3 regions of the Nocardiopsis valliformis DSM 45023 genome follow, and region 2 is predicted to be linked to each of the others. Evidence: riboswitches for the same ligand, from Rfam matches in the RefSeq annotation. Region 2 holds a riboswitch; each other region holds the start of a gene.
The links. A riboswitch is a leader RNA that binds a small molecule or an ion and turns the genes downstream of it on or off. The one in region 2 is predicted to bind cobalamin.

Region 1: linked by a shared signal. The riboswitch ahead of D457_RS0100685 (ABC transporter substrate-binding protein) and the one ahead of D457_RS0101625 (CoA-acylating methylmalonate-semialdehyde dehydrogenase) in region 2 are both predicted to bind cobalamin.
Region 3: linked by a shared signal. The riboswitch ahead of metE (5-methyltetrahydropteroyltriglutamate--homocysteine S-methyltransferase) and the one ahead of D457_RS0101625 (CoA-acylating methylmalonate-semialdehyde dehydrogenase) in region 2 are both predicted to bind cobalamin.

What each region holds. Positions count from the first base shown of each region.
Region 1 is NZ_ANAZ01000002.1:11,329-15,412, forward strand. Features, by position in the region: gene D457_RS0100680 (FecCD family ABC transporter permease) at 1-772, opposite strand, end outside; gene D457_RS0100685 (ABC transporter substrate-binding protein) at 769-1,815, opposite strand; cobalamin riboswitch at 1,877-2,090, opposite strand; gene D457_RS0100690 (PP2C family protein-serine/threonine phosphatase) at 2,106-3,443, opposite strand; gene D457_RS0100695 (SHOCT domain-containing protein) at 3,709-3,966, shown strand; gene D457_RS35490 (acyltransferase) at 3,998-4,084, opposite strand, start outside.
Region 2 is NZ_ANAZ01000002.1:222,127-226,210, forward strand. Features, by position in the region: gene D457_RS0101620 (acyl-CoA dehydrogenase family protein) at 1-604, opposite strand, end outside; gene D457_RS0101625 (CoA-acylating methylmalonate-semialdehyde dehydrogenase) at 601-2,100, opposite strand; adenosylcobalamin (AdoCbl) riboswitch at 2,099-2,246, opposite strand; gene D457_RS31680 (non-ribosomal peptide synthetase) at 3,018-4,084, shown strand, end outside.
Region 3 is NZ_ANAZ01000004.1:255,355-259,438, forward strand. Features, by position in the region: gene D457_RS0105755 (polysaccharide deacetylase family protein) at 1-436, opposite strand, end outside; gene D457_RS0105760 (polysaccharide deacetylase family protein) at 564-2,156, opposite strand; cobalamin riboswitch at 2,366-2,578, shown strand; gene metE (5-methyltetrahydropteroyltriglutamate--homocysteine S-methyltransferase) at 2,721-4,084, shown strand, end outside.

The DNA.
Region 1 (4,084 bases), 210 kb from region 2:
TGACCAGGACGGCGGTGAGCAGGGCGGTGACGCTCAACAGGACGATGCGGGCATGCGTGACACGCACCCCCAGGTTCGCGGCGGCCTCCTCCCCGAAGGCGAAGGCGTCGAGCGTGGTGGTGTTGGCGAAGCAGACGGCCAGCACCACGAACAGCACCGACCCGCACAGGAACACGTCGGACCAGCCCGCACCGCTGAGGGAGCCCAGCAGCCAGAACAGCACGCCCCTGGTGGTCTCGGCGTCAGCCGAGGTCAGCACGATGAACGAGGTCAGAGCGGAGAACAGCTGCATCGCCGCGACCCCGGACAGTACGACGCGGTCCATGCTGCCGCCGAGGGTGTGGCTGAGCAGCATCACCATCCCGAAGGAGAGCAGGGCACCGACGAAGGCTCCGGCCGACATCGAGACCACCCCCACACCCCAGCCGAGCACGATCACGGCGACCGCACCGGTCGAGGCACCCGAGGAGACTCCGAGCACGAAGGGGTCGGCCAGGGGGTTGCGGAGCAGCGACTGCATGACCGCGCCGCACAGGGCCAGACCCGCCCCGCACACGGCGGCGAGCAGGGTCCGAGGCAGGCGCAGGTTCCACACGATGCCCTCGCGCAGCGGCGACAGCGGGCTCTGCCCGAAGCCGAGCCGCGCGGCCACCGACCTCCAGACCTCGGCGGGGGTGATGTCGGCGGGGCCGATGGTCACCGCCACCGAGACCGAGGCGGCCAGTACCACCAGGCCGCCGCCGGTGAGGAGCGCCAGTCGCGCACGGGTCACTGGGCGAGCCCGAGCTCGCGCAGGCCCTCGGCGACCAGTTCGACCCCCTCCACGGTCCGGATGGCGGGGTTCATGGCCTGACCGCTGAGCAGGACGTACCGCTCCTCACGGACCGCGGTGAGGTTGCTGGTGGCCGGGTTGCCCTCCAGGAAGGCGATCTTGGCCTCGGCGGTCTCCGCGGTCTGGGACTCACGGGTCAGGTCGCCGAGCACGATCACGTCGGGGTCGCGGTCGGCGACGGTCTCCCAGTTGATCTGGGGCCACTCGTCGTGGGTGTCGTCGAAGGCGTTCTCGGCGCCGATCGCACGGGTGATGGCGCCGGGTGCACCGCAGCAGCCCGCCAGGTAGGGCGCTTCGGAGTTGGCGAACCAGTACATGAGGGAGACGTCGGAGGCGTCCAGGTCCCGGGTCGCCTCCTCCACCCGTTCCTGGAGCTCCCCGACGAGTTCCTCGCCGCGCTCCTCGACATCGAAGACGAGGGCGAGGTCGCGGATCTCGCCGTAGACCGCGTCGAGGGTGAGCTGTTCGCTGCGGGAGCCGTCTCCCCCGCTGCTGTTGTCCTTGCCCGCGTCGCAGTCGGTCGGGGAGACGTAGGTGGACACACCGAGCTCCTCGAACTGCTCCCGGCTGGCGACTCCTCCGGTGCCCAGGGTGGAAACGAAGGAGGCCGTGACGAAGTCGGGTTCGGCCTCCAGGACCCGCTCGAACGAGGGGTTGTTCTCCGCCAGCCGGGGGATGTCGGCGTTGGCCTCCTCCAGCCCCTCCATGATCGGGTCGGTCCAGGTGGCGGTGCCCGCCACACGGTCCTCCAGTCCCAGGGAGAGGAGAATCTCGGTGGTGCCCTGGTTGAGGGAGACCACCCGTTCCGGGGGCGCGTCGAGGGTGACCTCGTAACCGCAGTTGTCGATGGTGCGGGGGTAGCCGCCGTCGGCCGCGGCGGCGCCCGTCCCCCCGTCGGATTCAGCCTGGCCGGTACCGCAGGCGGTGAGCAGGAGGGCGGGCAGGACGAGGAGGGCTACGGGGGATGGTCCGTGGCGGAACATGGGCATGCCTCGGGTGTCGGAGGCTCGAACGCGGAGCCTGGCATGGGAGCGCCTCCGCGCACTCGACGCGGAGGGGCCAGCAGGTCTTCGGACTCGGGTTCCTCCGGACGAGGTGCCTTCCCAAGGTCGGTGCCGTGCGGACGTCGCCGTCCGCGTGCCCGCGCCCCAGTGGCGTCAGTACCCCGCCCGTCCCCCACACCGCTGCGCGTCAGTTCCGGATTCGCACCGGATTCCCTGACCACCTACGTGGTACGACTGGCCCCGGAAGGATAACAAGGGCCTTTCGGGGCCTACACGACGGGCAGGACGGCGGGCGTACGCAGCGCCAGGACCGCAACGTCGTCGTGTCCGTCCCCGGGTGCGTTCGCCACCAGGGCCTCGCACAACTCCGCCAAGGATCCCTCCGCGTGTTTGGCGGCGACCTCGGCCAGGGCGTCCATTCCCCTGTCGAGGGAGTGGCGGGGGTGCTCGACCAGACCGTCCGTGTAGAGCACCACCGTCGTCGACACCGACAGCGCGCACCGGTGGTCCGGGCGGTCGAACGCCACGTCCACGCCGAGCGGCAGTCCGGGCTCCGCCTCCAGATAGCGGGGTTCACTGCCGGGGGCGAGCAGGAGGGGCGGCGGGTGGCCGGCTGTACTCCAGCACAGATCCCAACCACGGTCCGCGGGTTCGATCCTGGCCAGGCAGGCCGTGGTCACCGGGTTCTCCGTGATGGCGTGCAGAGTGTGGTCCAGCTGGGCCAGCACCTTGCTGGCGGGGGTGCCCCGGTCGTACAGCAGGGCGCGCAGCATACTGCGGGTCTGGGACATGGCCGCGGCGGCGACCAGGTCGTGGCCGACCACGTCGCCGATCACCGCAGCGCAGGCGCCGTCGGGAAGCATCAGGGCGTCGTACCAGTCTCCGCCGAGGTGGTGGCGGCCCTCACTGGCGGGGCGGTAGACGGCGGCCACGTCGAAGGGCCCGAGATCGGTCAGGCGCGGCAGCAGCAGGCGCTGGAAGCGTTCGGCTCCCGAGCGGACCTCCTCGAACAGGCGGGCGTTCTCGATGGCGACACCAGCGGCACCGGCCAGGGCCGTGACCACCTCTTCGTCCTGCACGTCGAAGGGCAGGCCGTCGTGCCGGGTGGACAGGTACAGGTTGCCGTAGACGCGCCCGCGCACGCTGATCGCCACTCCGAGCAGGGTGCGCATGGGTGGGTGGCCGGGCGGGAAACCGGCGGAGTCGGGGTGTGCGCCGATGTCCTGGATCCGCAGCGGTTCGCGCTGGTGGATCATGCGGCCGAGCAGCCCCTGCCCGGTGGGGTGTTCGACCCCCGCCAGGTGCTCGATCTCCTCCTGGCTCAACCCGACCGGGATGAACTGGGACAGGCCGCTGCCCTGCTCATGGAGAACGCCGAGGGCACCGTACCGGGCTCCGACCAGGTCCATCGCGGTGGTGACCACCCGGTGCAGCACGGCGGAGAGCTCCAGGTCCTGGCTGAGCGCCAGCACCGCCTCCAGCAGGGAGTTCATCCTCCCCTGCGTGCGCACCAGGTCCTGGATCTGCTGTGCGGCGTGGTGCAGGGCCTGCTCCGAGGCGACTCCTGATAATGGACCGGGCTCTCCCGGGCCGTGCTCGCCTGTCACTGCGTCCCCTTCCAGCGGCGTCGAGCGTCCGCCCCACCGTGCCGCGTCCTCTCCCCCCAGTATCTCTGGTTCCCGCCGTACTTGTCCGGCCCTTACACGGGTCACGCGTACAAAGGTTCAGCGCCCGGACTCACTCGCGGAAGTCCCCCGGGCGGGCGCCGGACGGCGGGACCTTCGTCCCGGCCCCGGGGGCCTCCGGCACTGGACGCCGTGAACTGCGGGTACGCACTCTGATAGGAGGGAACCCGAGGAGGGGACTGCGGTCATGCACGGCTGGGGATACGAAGGAATGGGCGGCTGGACGTTCGGATTCATGACCGTCGGGATGGTCCTGCTGTGGATCCTGATCATTCTCGCGATAGTGGCGCTCACCAGGCACCTGCTCAGGGAGAGCCGGTCCACCGCGCCGACGGAGGCCCGAACGCCCGCGACGGTACTGTCCGAGCGCTTCGCGCGCGGAGAGATCGACACGAAGGAGTACCGCGAGCGCCTGGATGCGCTCCGTGAGACAGGGCACGGTTGACCCGGACCACCCCGAAGCGACCGGCTCCGGCTCAGACGGTGGCGCGCACCAGCGGGACCCGCTGGGCGAGGGCCACCAGCACGAGGCTGATCACGGCGGTCGCGACGGCGTAGCCAGC
Region 2 (4,084 bases):
AGCCCATCTTGGCCTCGTTGGCGCCGAAGGACACCCCGGGGTCGTCGCGGTGCACGACGAACGCGGAGATTCCCGCGGCGCCATCGCCGCCGGTACGGGCCATCACCACGTACACCTCGGAGGCTCCCGCCCCGGAGATGAACTGTTTGGCGCCGGTGAGGACGTAGTCATCCCCGTCGCGGACCGCGCGGGTGCTGAGCGCGGCGGCGTCGGACCCGGCCCCGGGTTCGGTGAGGCAGTAGCTGCCCAGGGTCTGCATGGAACACAGGCCCGGCAGCCAGCGGGCCCGCTGTTCGTGATCGCCGTAGCGGTCGACCATCCAGGCGACCATGTTGTGGATGGACAGGTACCCGGCGACGGACGGGCAGCCGGTGGCCAGGGCCTCGAAGGCGAGGACGCCGTCGAGCCTGCTCAGGCCGGTTCCGCCGGACTCCTCGCGGACGTAGAGGCCGCCCATGCCGAGTTCGGCGGCCTTGCGGAGCACGTCGACCGGGAAGTGCTTGGTCTGGTCCCAGTCCACGGCGAACGGGGCGAGGTGTTCGTCGGCGAACCCGCGCGCGGTCTCGGCCAGCGCGCGCTGTTCGTCGGAGATCGCAGCGGTCACCGGACGACCGGGATCGTGAACTCCGCGCCCTCCTTGACCCCGGAGGGCCAGCGCGAGGTGACGGTCTTGGTGCGGGTGTAGAAACGGATGGAGTCCGGTCCGTGCTGGTTGAGGTCGCCGAACCCGGACCGCTTCCAGCCACCGAAGGTGTGGTAGGCGACCGGCACCGGGATGGGCACGTTCACGCCGACCATGCCGGTGTTGACCCGCTGCGAGAAGTCGCGGGCGGTATCGCCGTCCCGGGTGAAGATGGAGACGCCGTTGCCGTACTCGTGCTCACTGGGCAGGCGCAGGGCCTGCTCATAGTCGTCGGCGCGCACCACGCAGAGCACCGGGCCGAAGATCTCCTCCTGGTAGATGCGCATGTCCGGGGTGACGCGGTCGAACAGCGAGGCCCCGGTGAAGAAGCCGTCCTCGTAACCCTTGACCTTGTGACCGCGCCCGTCCACGACCAGCTCGGCGCCTTCCTCGATGCCCAGCCCGACGTAGGCGTCGACCCGCTCCAGGGCGTCCTTGGAGACCAGGGGGCCGAAGTCGGCGTCGGGGTCGTCCGAGGCGCCGACGGTCAGCCTGGCGATGCGTTCGGTGAGCTTGGCGACGAGGGCGTCCGCGGTCTCCTCGCCCACCGGGACCGCGACGGAGATGGCCATGCAGCGCTCGCCCGCAGAGCCGTAACCGGCGCCGATGAGGGCGTCGGCGACCTGGTCGAGGTCGGCGTCGGGCATGACGATCATGTGGTTCTTGGCCCCGCCGAAGCACTGGGCGCGCTTGCCGTGCGCGGTGGCCGTGGAGTAGACGTACTCGGCGATCGGGGTGGAGCCCACGAAGCCCACGGCGGCCACACGGGGGTCGGTGAGCAGGGTGTCCACCGTCTCCTTGCCGCCGTTGACCACGTTGAGCACGCCCGGGGGCAGCCCGGCCTCGAGGAACAGCTCGGCCAGCCGCAGCGGCACCGAGGGGTCTCGCTCGGAGGGCTTGAGGATGAACGCGTTGCCGCAGGCCAGCGCGGGGGCGGCCTTCCAGAGCGGGATCATCGCGGGGAAGTTGAAGGGGGTGATGCCCGCGACCACGCCCAGGGGCTGGCGCAGGGAGTGGACGTCGATCCCGGATCCCGCGTTGTCGGTGAAATCGCCCTTGATCAGGTGTGGGATACCGGCGGCGAACTCCACGACCTCGAGTCCGCGCTGGAGGTCGCCGTGCGCGTCGGCGACGGTCTTGCCGTGCTCGGCGGACAGGGTTCGGGCGATGGCCTCACGCTCGGGTTCGACCAGCTGGAGGAACTTCAGCAGGACCCGGGCCCTGCGCTGGGGGCTCCAGGAACCCCACTCGACCTGGGCCTGTACGGCGTCGGCGATGACCGCCTCGGTCTCCGCCCGGTCCGCCAGGGGGACACGCGCCTGCACCTGACCGGTGTTGGGGTCGTACACGTCACCGAAGCGGCCGGTCCGGCCGGGGACGTTCTTGCCATGCACGAAATGCGTCAGCTCGCTGACCATACGTGTTCACTCCATCCTCGTGGATCACACGACTCTCGGGCCGCGAGCGGTGGCCTGACTTCCGGACGTTCTGCCCGGTCACAGTGGCGGGACCGTGCTGGATTCGCACCAGCTTCCCCGCTCCTCGGCACCCTCACCATATAGTTGGACGTCCTACTAAATCTAGCCCTCGACACACCGAACATGCCAAGAAGCCCCGCCTCCACCACCGGAGGGCAAAAGCGTGGCCGCCGCAGAGTACGTACACATGTCGCGATGAACCGACCCGGACACTCCCGCTGATCTGGGAATTCTCCCCCACGACCTCCTTGATCATCATCCGCCAGGAGCATCAGAAAACAGCGAAAACAGTTCGCCAAAAGAATCATTAAGACGAGCACAGAAAAATTATTCTGTCTCGCAAAACAAGCAGAAAGACCTTTTCCGCCAGGGCCTGCGAGAGAATTTTTTCCGCCACCATCCCCTAGAGACCCCAACAATCCGACCAGCCACACAGGCGCAACACTACCCGAATTCCAAGTAAAGTAGATCGGATTAGTAGGAAATTCGTGATGCCCGGCATATCAGGGGCCACAGGAGCGGCATGAAGCCCATGAGACTCCGGCGAACAGCAGGGAAAAGAATCAGCCAAGTCTTCGCATTTCACCCCGAGGGAGAATCAAATAATTCCCCATTCCCACCCCCAGAAGGCACGAAGGAATCCCTGGACACGTAATACTACTGCCTGGTAGCGTCCATCCCCATGGAGTGGTGGAGTGCTATTCCCAGCCCCGAGTGATGCATGGATTCCCATGCACCCCCCACCACCTCCCATTTTCATTGATTCATCACTAATAGCGCATCTGCTATTACGCTCAGGCAATACATGGGAGGCGGAATACTTGCCAATGAACATTGATAAGATCCATGCCTCGGGGATGGCGTCTGACACGACTGCGACGGCGGACCCCCGGGACGACGCTTCACCCCACTCGGCCGAGGACGTCCGCACAACCCTGGTGGAACACACCGCCCACCTGGCCGGGCTCGGCGAGGAAGAGGCCGCGGACCTGGCCGTCCGCGCCCGACACAACCGGCTCAGCGAACTGGGGCTCGACTCGCTCACCGCCGTGCGACTGCGCTTCCTCATCCAGCGCGACCTCGATGCCGACCTCACCGCCCAGGAAGTGCTCTCCCAGGACACCCTGGACGACCTGGTGGCGCTCGTGCTCACCCGGGCCGACGGCCGGCGCGCCGCACCGCCCTCCGGGCCCCCGCCCCCGCTCTCCACCGAAACCGGTCCCTACGACCTCACCGACATGCAGCGCATGCTCGCCGTCGGCGCGAGTGCGGGCATGGAGTTCACCGTCGAACCGCACTACTACGCCGAACAGGAACGCCCCGGGCTGGACCCCGAACGCTTCCGTGAGGCCGTTCACGAGGCGTTGCGGCACCGCATGGACTCGCTCGCCACCCTCGGTGACGACCTGCGCCTGCATCCGCTACCGGAGTTCACCCCACCCCTCGTCCGCGTCCACGACCTGCGCGGCCTCACCACCGCCGAACAACAGCGGGAAATGGACCGGCTGAGGGAGCGGTTGGCCGGCTCGCCCCTGCCGTTCGACCGCTGGCCCTGGGTGGACTTCCAGCTCAGCCTGTACGGCGAGGGACAGTGCCGACTGCACGCCAACATGAGCAACTTCTTCATGGACCTGCCCTCAGGCCTGTCCCTGTTCGCCGACATCGAGGCCTGCTACGCCTCCCCCGGATCCGAGCCGGCCCCGCGCCCCTACGGCGCTCGTGACGCGGCGCGGTTCCTCGCCGAGCTAGCCGAGTCCCCTCTGGGGTCCCGTGCAAGCCGGTACTGGTCCCGACGCGTGGAAACCATGCCCGGCCCGCCCGACCTGCCAAGGCGCCCCGGGACAGGAGGCGGGAACGCCCTGGGGCACGAACTCCGCCGCCGCCAAGTGATCCTCGCCCCCGAACGCTGGGAGGCCTTCGGCCG
Region 3 (4,084 bases), on a different contig from region 2:
CCAGTTCGGTGCGGAGCAGCCGCACACCCAGTACACCGTCCCCGGCGGCGACCAGCTCCCAGCTGATCTCCAGGCTCACCGGGTCGCGGGTCCCGGCCCGGAAGTCCTGGACCTCCTGGTCCACCTGCGCGGCAAGGGCCTCAGAGAACGCCTCGGCCCCCTCGAACTCCGGGTAGGCGACGCTGACCTCCGCCCCCTCCGGCTCGTAGTGGTGGCCGGTGAAGTCCCCGGCGTCCCCGCGCCACTCACCGAAACCGTCCTCGACCTCGTCCACCAGCATGGTGAGCTCTTCGGGGTCGCCCCCGCCCACGATCTCGTTCTCACAGGCGGCCAGGGGCAGGAGCAGCGCCACGGCCACCGCCCCGGACCAGAACGGGTGGCGGCCCGCACACGGCCGGGGAGCGGTTCGGTCCGGTTCGATTCTCCTCGACGACAAAACCCGACTCCCTCGTCCCTAGGGCAGGTGCTCACACGGCTGCTGGGAGCAACATAGGGGACGACGTCCCTGGTCCCGGGGCAGTGTCCACATGTGGACACCGCCCCGGGACGGGAATGTCCCGGGGTTACCCCAAGTCGTCCGAAGCACCTTCCTCGGAGGTCTCCTCCGTGCCTTCCTCTTCTTCTGTCACAGGGGGTTCGGGGACGCCGTCGACGTAGGTTCCGCCGGGCTCCGTGGTGCCCAGCAGTTGCGACACCGTGACCATGGTGTACCCGCGTTCGTCCAGTTCACGGATGATGCCGATGGACGCGTCGATGGTGGTGGAGTGGATGTCGTGCATCAGGATGATGGCGCCGTCGGCCGCGCCGTCCAGCGCGCGCTTACGCACCACGTCGGCCTTGCGGTCCTTCCAGTCGTTGGTGTCCACGCTCCACAGGATCTGCGCCAGCCCGAGCTCCGCGGTGATCTCGGCGACCTTGTCGTTGGTGGCGCCGTAGGGCGGGCGCATCAGATCCATCGTGTAGCCGGTTTCCCGGTACACCAGGGCCTGGGTGGCCTCCATGTTGGCGCGGGCCGCACCTGCCCCGATCTCGGTCAGGTTGGGGTGGCTGAGCGTGTGGTTGGCCAGCTCGTGGCCTTCGGCGTAGGTGCGCCGCAATACCCACGGTTGCTCCATGATCGGGTACCCGGTCACGAAGAAGGTGGCCTTGGCGTCGTGTTCGGCCAGGGCGTCCAGCAGTTCGGGGGTGCGCCCGCCGGGGCCGTCGTCGTAGGTCAGGGCCACGCACTTGGTGTCGGGGTCGGCGCAGTCGACGGAGTCGTCACGCGGGGGCAGCACGCCGGGGGCGGCCGCGCTCGAGCCGTCCTTGTCCGCCTCGGGGGCCCGGTCGATGGTGAACTCGTTGACGCCGGTGGTCGCGGCCTCGCGTACGCGCAGTCCGAATTCGGACAGCAGGGCCTCGGCCTCCTCCCGGGGGATCACCGCGTGGATCCGGCCCGCCGAGGCCGGGGCGACCTGGCCGGAGTCGAACTCCACCACGAGGTCGCCGTCGGGGTTGAAGCCCACGGAGTCGTAGAGGGAGCTGATCGGGTGCAGCGCGGACGGCACGGCGTCGGTGTCCGACACGGCCTCGCGCACCCGGTCGTTGAGTTCGGTGAGCTCGGACTGCCCGGCGATCAGGTGGCTGGAGCCGTGGACCGTACCGTCGCCGGTCTCGTACCAGTAGGTGCTGTGGCCCTCGCGGGTCTCCTCGGAGTCGGTCTCCTCACTGGTCAGCCGGACCCCCACGATCCCCTCCTGCGCGGCGGTCAGCCCCCACTCGCCGACGAACGAACGAGCTCCGGGGTTGGCTGCCTCGAAGGCCTGTACCTGGGCGGTCAGGGTGCGGTCCAGGAAGTCCGACAGCGGGGTGGCGTTGGGGATGACCGGGTAGGCGACGTCGGTGTCACTGTCGCCCTCGAAAGCGATTCTTGCCTCCTCGATCCCGGGGAGGGCGTCGGGGGCGACGGTCGTCAGGCGGTCGGGTTCACCGGTGGCCGGAAGCCGTTCCTCGTCCGCCGCGGACTGCTCGGCGGAACTGTCGGCGCTGGCGCTGTCCGGCAGCAGACCGGGTGGTCGGGCGGCCGACAGCACCAGCCCCAGCAGGACGACCATCGCGATCGCGACCGTGAGGAAGGGCCGGTCGGGGGCCAGGGTCTGAGGGTTCTGCTGCTTCACCTGGGGTTCTCCACGTTCATCGTCAGACGAACGTTCGCGGGGGAGGCGGGGGCGCGCTCTCCCACGTAACGCTGATGTCGGGTGTGATGCCGAGCACACGGCGGAGGTTCGCTTCGTGCGGGCGGGGGCCACGCCGGGTTCAGGGGCGGAGGGGGTGCTCCCTATACTTGCAGGCGTGGAAGGTACACGCTCCACCATTTCGACCCTGGAAGCCCTTCAGGGCGGGAGGTGCGTGTCGAAAGAGGGAACCCGGTGCGAATCCGGGACTGCCCCGCAGCGGTGAGTGGGAACGACTGTCGCCATAAGCACTGGTGATCCGACCGGAAAAGTCGGGAACTGGGAAGCGGTGACCGGTAGGAGACCCGGCGGCCACGCCGGAAGCGCCCACGAGTCCGAAGACCTGCCTCCACCCGGCGGTGCACCCGTGCCGCCGGTGGTCCCGCGCCCCGAGGGAGGGCCGAGGGCGGGCACAGCCGTGCGCCGAACCGGCGCTCCCCGGCATGCCCGCGCCCTCGCTCGCCTCGCGGCCGGTACCCGGCTTTCGACGAGGGAGAGAAGCTCTTCATGCCTACGACCCCGGCCGTCCGGCCGTCCGTGCGGTCCACCGTGCACGGTTACCCGCGCATCGGCCCCGACCGCGAACTCAAGCGCGCCAGTGAGTCCTACTGGAAGGGCGGCACCACCGCCGCCGAGCTCGACGCCGTCGCCGCCGAGCTCCGCAAGGGCGTCTACGCTCAGCTGCGCGAGGCCGGTGTGGACGACCTGCCGTCCAACACCTTCTCCTACTACGACCACGTGCTGGACACGGCGGTCCTGTTCGACCTCGTGCCCTCCCGCTTCACCTCCCCGGCCCAGGCCGAGGACCGGGACGAGCAGCTGCGCCGCTACTTCGCCCTCGCCCGCGGGGTGCAGGGGGCCACTCCGTTGGAGATGACCAAGTGGTTCGACACCAACTACCACTACCTCGTCCCCGAGCTCTCCCCGAGCACCCGCCCGCGCCTGGTCGGTGACAAGCCCGTTGCCGAGTTCCGCGAGGCCGCCGAGGCCGGTTTCCAGACCCGTCCCGTGCTGGTCGGCCCGCTGACCTTCCTCCTGCTGGCCAAGGCCGCTGACGATGCCCCCGAGGGCTGGGAGCCCATCGAGCTGCTCGACCAGCTCCTGGACGCCTACGCCAAGCTCCTAGGCGACCTCAAGGCCGCTGGTGCCACCGAGGTCCAGCTCGACGAGCCGATCCTGGCCACCGACGAGGGCCGCGCCGCCGTCGGCCGGCTCGAGCGCGTCTACCAGCGCCTGGGGTCCCTCACCGAGCGCCCCTCCCTCCTGGTCTCCACCTACTTCGGATCCATCGGCGCCGCCGCCCTGCGCGTGCTCAAGGACTCCCCGGTGGAGGCTGTGGGCCTGGACCTGGTCACCGACTCCGAGGGTGTCGCGGACCTCACCGCGGTCTCCGGCCTCGGCTCCACTCGCCTGGTCGCGGGCTTGGTGGACGGCCGCAACGTCTGGCGCACCGACCTGCCCGCCGCCGTGGCCGGGCTGGGCACCCTGCTCGCCCTCAGCGACGAGCTCACCGTGAGCACCTCCTGCTCGCTGCTGCACGTGCCCATCGACCTGGACGCCGAGACCTCCCTGGCCCCCGAGCTGCGCGGAGCGCTGGCCTTCGCCAAACAGAAGGCCAAGGAGGTGGCCCTGCTCGGCCGCGTCCTGACCGAGGGCGAGGACGCCGAGTTCGACGCCGCCAAGACCCAGAACCCGTCCTTCACCGACGCCCGCGTGCGCGCCCGCCTGGACGCCCTGGGCCCGGACGCCTACGAGCGCCCCGAGGACCGCGGCGCGCCCACGGACATCACGCTCACCACGACCACCATCGGGTCGTTTCCACAGACCCCGGAGCTGCGCCGGGCCCGAGCCGCGCATCGTCGGGGCGAGCT